One region of the Shewanella sp. YQ_9 genome, then DNA from elsewhere that is predicted to be linked to it. Evidence: predicted binding sites of a transcription regulator. Region 1 holds the regulator's gene; each other region holds the start of a gene.
The links. Region 1 encodes MetJ, which represses methionine synthesis genes. Its sites were predicted from a motif close to TAGACGTCTAGACGTCTA; they were not measured.

Region 2: the regulator MetJ is predicted to act here: its motif matches at 771-788, upstream of msrA (peptide-methionine (S)-S-oxide reductase MsrA).
Region 3: the regulator MetJ is predicted to act here: its motif matches at 934-951, upstream of metK (methionine adenosyltransferase).

What each region holds. Positions count from the first base shown of each region.
Region 1 covers NZ_JBICJO010000076.1:124,166-126,438, reverse strand. Annotated here, with positions in the region: gene metB (cystathionine gamma-synthase) at 1-977, opposite strand, end outside; gene metJ (met regulon transcriptional regulator MetJ) at 1,193-1,507, shown strand; gene ACF8D4_RS21205 (sulfite exporter TauE/SafE family protein) at 1,584-2,273, shown strand, end outside.
Region 2 covers NZ_JBICJO010000027.1:95,105-97,377, forward strand. Annotated here, with positions in the region: gene astE (succinylglutamate desuccinylase) at 1-496, opposite strand, end outside; gene msrA (peptide-methionine (S)-S-oxide reductase MsrA) at 793-1,272, shown strand; gene pgm (phosphoglucomutase (alpha-D-glucose-1,6-bisphosphate-dependent)) at 1,343-2,273, opposite strand, start outside.
Region 3 covers NZ_JBICJO010000057.1:75,424-77,696, forward strand. Annotated here, with positions in the region: gene metK (methionine adenosyltransferase) at 1-890, opposite strand, end outside; gene tkt (transketolase) at 1,336-2,273, shown strand, end outside.

The DNA.
Region 1 (2,273 bases):
CTCTCGGCCACGGAAAACAGCCTGAGCGCGCCGAGGAAGGCAACCACCTGCGCCTCATCACCCTTGAGTTCAAAACTCAGCATAGCGCCAAAGCCACTCTGCTGCCTGGCGGCAATCTCATGACCTGGGTGGCTCTTAAGCCCCGGATAGTAAACTTTGTCTACCACGGGACTCTGGCTCAGCAGCGCCACTATGCGCTCGGCATTGGCCTGATGCTCGCGGATCCTCAGCGCCAGAGTGCGCAGGCCACGCAGGGTCAGGTAACTGTCGAAGGCGCCACCGCTCAGCCCGAGCGTGTTGGACCACCAGTGCAGCTGCTCTGCCAGTTCAGGATCTTTGGCAATCACGGCGCCGCCCACCACATCGCTGTGGCCATTGATGTATTTAGTGGTCGAGTGCACCACTATATCGGCCCCCAACAGCAAAGGCTGTTGCAGCGCCGGCGACAAAAAAGTGTTGTCAACCACCACCAATGCGCCCTGCTGGTGGGCCGCCTCGGCAATAGCGGCAATATCCACTACCCGCAGCAGCGGATTGGACGGCGTCTCGAGCCACACCATGCGCGGCTTTTGCGCCAGGGCAGCGGCGAGTGCTTGCGGGTCGGTTTGATCCAAAACCTGCAAGCGAAACTGGCCCTTGGCAGCCAGATTGGTGAACAGCCTATAGCTACCGCCATAACAGTCATGGGGCACCAACAAGAGGTCATCCGGCCCCAGCAGGTTGACCACCAGAGTAATGGCCGCCATGCCGGTCGCTGTGATTGCCGCACTGCAGCCCTGTTCCAGCTCCCCCAAGGCATCCCCCAGAATGGAGCGGGTAGGATTACCCGAGCGGCTGTAATCAAAGGCTCTTGGCTGAGTGTGGCCATCAAAGGCATAGTTGGTCGACAGATAGATGGGTGGCACCACGGCCCCGTGCTGGCTGTCTGATTCGATGCCCTGCCGGACCGCTGTGGTTGCTAATCGCCGCTCTGTCATAATCGACTCCTGAATGCTGAGGTTCGACACCATAAAGATGTCTGGACGTCTAAATCTAACCAATGACCATCCAGCCGTCAATAGGCATCAAGACGTTTGGACGTCCAAATGTATGGATTTCTGTTCATATTGCACAGATTTTGCAGGCAATCATTTGACTGTATCCTGTAAGGGTTTAAAATCTGCTGCGAATTAGTGAGATCACAGGTGAATCAATGACTGAATGGAATGGCGAATACATCAGCCCTTATGCCGAACACGGCAAGAAGAACGAGCAAGTGAAAAAAATCACTGTCTCTATTCCGTTGAAGGTGCTGAAAGTATTGACCGATGAGCGCACCCGGCGCCAGGTAAACAACCTGCGGCACGCCACAAACAGCGAACTGCTGTGCGAAGCCTTCCTGCATGCCTATACCGGCCAGCCACTGCCCAACGATGGGGATTTGTCCAAAGACAAACCCGACAGCATCCCGGAAGAGGCCAAGCGCATGATGGATGCCATGGGCATAGAATGGGAAGACATGGAGTAAGTGTGTTGTCCCTCAGAATTACCTTATAGTTGAACAAGGATCGCGGTGCGATCCTTGTCTTTTTTGGGGCTTGCGAATGTTGTCACTGATAGATCCCGTCACCCTGCTACTGGCGTCCCTGATCATATTTACCGGCGCCCTGACCCAGTCGTTGATAGGCTTTGGCTTGGCCGTGGTAGCCACACCTTTGCTGTATATCGTCGATCCGGAACTGGTTCCTGCCCCTGTTATCGCCATGGGGTTTTCCATCGCCCTGCTGACACTGGTACGCGAGCGTGGCCACCTGGAATTCAACGGCCTGCAATATGCCTTGTTGGGGAGGCTCCCCGGCGGCCTGATTGGCGCCACCCTGCTGTTGCTGGCGCCGCAGCCTATTCTGGGCTTGACCATAGCCCTGATTGTGGCCGTAGCCGTATTCCTCAGCCTTAGAAAGTACAGCATCAAGATCAACCGCCTCAGCCTGTTTATCGCCGGGATATTTTCCGGGATCTTCGGTACCGTGGCCGCCATAGGCGGACCGCCGATGGCCCTACTGCTGGCGGGTAAGGATGCCAGTCAGTTCCGCGCAGCGCTGTCGGCCTTCTTCATCTTCAGCTCATTGATAGCCTTGATTATTCTCGGCTGTTTTGGCCTCTTGACCCTGAGGCACCTATGGCTTTCGCTGTTGCTGCTGCCTTCGGTATTTCTCGGTTTTCTGGTGGCTGGCCGCTTGGTGGGCCGGGTGGATAAAGAGAAGACCCGAGTCCTGACGCTGGCGCTGTGCGCG
Region 2 (2,273 bases), on a different contig from region 1:
CCCGAATGGCGGTGTGCAGATCGTAATGGATCCTCTGTCTTGCCCCTTGTGGTGCGTCTTCGAAGAAACGTGTGACATAAGTTTCCAGCTTCTTGGCGCGGATCCGCTCCGGGTTCACCAGCCCGGGGGGATTTGAATGCTCGCCACTGAACAGCCGGTTGAGGTTTTCATCGACAATACGAGTGCCACGGTTAATTGCCGCCGGGTTACCGAACATGAACAGTACTCGCTGCCCTACCCGTATTTCTTGCTTTAACAGCGACTTGATAATGCCATTACACAGTTCGATAGGTGCAGTTTCATTGCCGTGTACCCCGGATGACAGCACGATATCTTTATCACTCTGGTTGTCCAGAGGTTCAAACAGCAAGACTCCTGTGTCCCAAATCGCTATCCGGGTGTGGTCGCCAAGCGTGCCACTAATACTCTCCAATGAATTGGGGTTATTCAGAGTCAATGACAGGAAGTCAGGATTATCCTTCAGGGCTTGTAACACGAAATACTCCTTCTTATTGCCGATTTGGCTGTTGTTTCCATTAACGCTGTCTCCTGGGAACTTGTTGCAATGCGTTTGCTTGTTGAGACCAGCGCCAGAGAGCAAGGTTTCATAGTACCACAGCTTATTAAGTTGGCGATGTGACTAAAGCTATCCAATGCCAGGCTCGCGAACTGGTTTCAGATAGTTCTTATCTAACTAAGGAGCAAAAAAGCCACTCCGACAAATACACCACTTGCGCCGGAAAAACTTATCACGCATAATTTTGGCCATCTGGACATCTAGAGGTAAATTCAATGGCGGTAGCAACATTCGGTGGCGGTTGTTTTTGGGGGGTGGAGTATTTCTTTCGTCAAGTGCCCGGGGTATTAAACGCCACCAGTGGTTATATGGGCGGTGATGATAGAATCAAACGCTATGAAGAGGTAAAACAGGGAAACAGCGGCCATGCCGAAGTGGTTCAGGTGGAGTTCGATGAAGCCCAGGTTTCATTTACCGAGCTGCTGCAAGTTTTCTGGAGTAATCACAACCCCACCAGTCTCAATCGCCAAGGTGGTGATATCGGCACCCAGTATCGGAGCGTGATTTTTTTTCATAACAAAGAGCAGAAGGAGCAGGCTGAGGCCTCAAAACTGGCGTTGGCTCGTAGTGGTAAGTGGGGTCAGCGGCACATAGTGACGGAAATTGTTCCAGTGAAACAGTTTCATCGTGCGGAAGAATATCATCAGGATTATATCCAGAAGAATAACCTGCCCAGTTGCCATCTTGAATATTGACCCCCGGGAATAAAAAAGCGCAACTGTGTTCACGGCTGCGCTTTTTTACTGAATTGGCAATCTTTTAAGCTCAGTTCGGCTTACCTTTTAGGGCGCTGGTTATCAGAGCTCTCGCCTGTTCCAGTATCTGCTGCAGATGCTGCTCGCTGACAAAGCTTTCGGCGTAAATTTTATAGAGTGCCTCAGTACCTGAAGGTCTGGCGGCAAACCAGCCGTTGTCGGTTAGCACCTTAATACCGCCAATGGCACCATCATTGCCGGGGGCCTTGGTCAGTACCGCCTCAATCTTGTCTCCGGCCAAAGTCTCTGCCCCCAGGGTATCTGCATTGAGGGTGGCAAAACGCGCCTTTTGCTTGGCATTAATGGGGCTGTCTATCCGTTTGTAGAAGCAATGACCGTGTATCGCAGCCAGTTCTGCATAACGCTCGGCTGGGTTTTTGCCGGTAACGGCGAGGATTTCAGCGGCCAGCAGCCCGAGAATAAAACCGTCTTTGTCCGTGCACCAGGTAGTGCCGTCACGTCGAAGGAAGGCGGCGCCGGCGCTTTCTTCGCCGCCAAAAGCCAGGCTGGCTTCACTCAAACCACTGACAAACCACTTGAAACCAACCGGCACTTCACAAAGCTTGCGACCGTGTGAGGCAACTATCTTGTCTATCATGCCACTGGAAACCAAGGTCTTGCCGATTTGCAGCGTCTGCGGCCAATCGGGTCTGTGCTCCAGCAGGTAATCTATCGCCACCGCCAAAAAGTGGTTGGGGTCCATCAACCCTGTCTCTGGGCAGACTATCCCGTGTCTGTCGTAGTCGGGATCATTCCCAAGGCAGATATCGAACTCATCCATGTGCTTAAGCAGGCCTGCCATGGCAAAAGGCGATGAGCAGTCCATGCGGATTTTGCCGTCTTTATCCAGTGGCATAAAGCCGAAGCTGGGATCGACCCGGTCGTTGACCACTGTGATATTCACGCCATAACGGCGGGCAATATGTGGCCAGTAATGGATG
Region 3 (2,273 bases), on a different contig from region 1:
ATTTCACAGCGATCCGCCAGACCGGCAGCCACTATGTTCTTGGCAACGTAACGGGCAGCGTAAGCGGCGCTACGGTCAACCTTGGATGGGTCTTTACCTGAGAAGGCGCCACCACCGTGACGGGCCATGCCGCCGTAGGTATCAACGATGATCTTGCGACCGGTCAAACCACAGTCACCCATAGGGCCACCGATAACGAAACGGCCGGTTGGGTTGATGAAGTACTTGGTGTCCTTATTCAGCCACTGGGCAGGCAGTACCGGCTTAATGATGGTTTCCATCACGCCTTCCACCAGATCCGCCTGACTGACGCTGTCGCAATGCTGGGTAGAAAGTACCACGGCATCGATACCGACAATCTTGTTGTCTTCGTAGGCGAAAGTCACCTGAGACTTGGCGTCGGGACGCAGCCAAGGCAGAGCGCCGCTCTTGCGTACTTCGGACTGGCGCTTAACCAACTGGTGAGCATAAGTGATAGGAGCCGGCATCAGCACGTCAGTCTCATTGCTGGCGTAACCGAACATCAGACCCTGGTCACCGGCACCCTGTTCTTTGGGATCGGCACGGTCTACACCCTGGTTGATATCGGGGGACTGCTTACCGATGGCGTTCAGTACCGCACAGCTGTCGGCATCGAAGCCCATATCTGAGTGGGTATAACCTATTTCGCGAACGGTTTTACGGGTCAGTTCTTCAATATCGACCCAGGCAGAGGTGGTGACTTCACCGGCTACCAGTACCATACCTGTCTTGACCAGGGTTTCACAGGCTACACGGGCCTTGGGATCCTGAGCCAGAATCGCGTCGAGTACCGCATCAGAAATCTGATCGGCGATTTTATCTGGATGTCCTTCTGAGACCGACTCAGAGGTAAACAAGTGTTTTGCCATAATTCGGAAAATCTCGTCTGTGGAATTCAAACGTGTAGAAGCATCTACATCTAGACGGCCATTTTAGTAGAATTCGACTTGGATGACACCCCTTGTCGCAAATATTTGTGCGCCATGGCGCAGGAATCGGCTCAAATGACTCAAATCTTTTTTTACTATTTTCAGCTATTTTGCTGAAATTTATCAGATTCATCTGTATCTGAATCTAGACTTTTCCTCTGGCAATTCAGCCTTGGCATTTGCGTTGAAAGCGATCAGCGGACAGGCAAGTTGACAGCTTTGTGAGCGGCAGGCTTCGCAAATGAGGCGCAAATGTAAACACAAAGCAAAGCCTGGGCTGCTTTTGGCGCCGTGGGTGGGCGAATTTTATTTGCGTCCTTCTGCCCGGTAGGGGAAAATATGGCTCCATTTTGCCCAAGACCTCTAAGATCAAGCAGGAGAGAGCATGTCTTCCCGTAAAGAACTCGCTAACGCTATCCGTGTTTTAAGTATGGACGCTGTCCAAAAGGCCAATTCCGGCCACCCCGGTGCTCCCATGGGGATGGCAGATATCGCCGAAGTCCTGTGGCGGGATCACCTCAAGCACAACCCTGTGAACCCTCAATGGGCTGACCGCGACCGCTTTGTGCTGTCAAACGGCCATGGTTCCATGCTGCATTACTCACTGCTGCATCTGGCGGGTTATGATCTGGGCATTGAAGATCTCAAGCAGTTCCGTCAACTGCACTCACGTACTCCGGGCCACCCTGAATATGGTTATGCTCCCGGCATCGAAACCACCACAGGGCCTCTGGGCCAAGGCATCACCAATGCCGTAGGTATGGCGATTGCGGAAAAGACTCTGGCGGCTCAGTTTAACCGTGACGGTCACGATATTGTCGATCACCACACTTATGTCTTCATGGGTGACGGCTGTCTGATGGAAGGTATCTCCCACGAAGCCTGCTCTCTGGCCGGCACTCTGGGTCTTGGCAAACTGATCGCCTTCTGGGATGACAACGGTATCTCCATCGACGGTCATGTTGAAGGCTGGTTCAGTGATGATACCCCCAAGCGCTTTGAAGCCTACGGCTGGCACGTGGTTGCCGGTGTCGACGGTCACGATCCGCAAGCTATCAACGCTGCCATCGAAGCCGCCAAGGCCGATCCGCGTCCATCGCTGATCTGCTGCAAGACCATCATAGGTTACGGTTCTCCCAACAAGTCAGGTTCTCACGACTGCCACGGTGCGCCGCTGGGTGATGCTGAAATCGCCGCCGCCCGTGAATTCCTGGGCTGGAAGCACGACCCATTCGTGATCCCATCTGAAATCTATGCTGCCTGGGATGCCAAGGAAGCCGGTAAGGCCGCCGAAAGCAGCTGGAACGACAAGTTCGCCGCCTA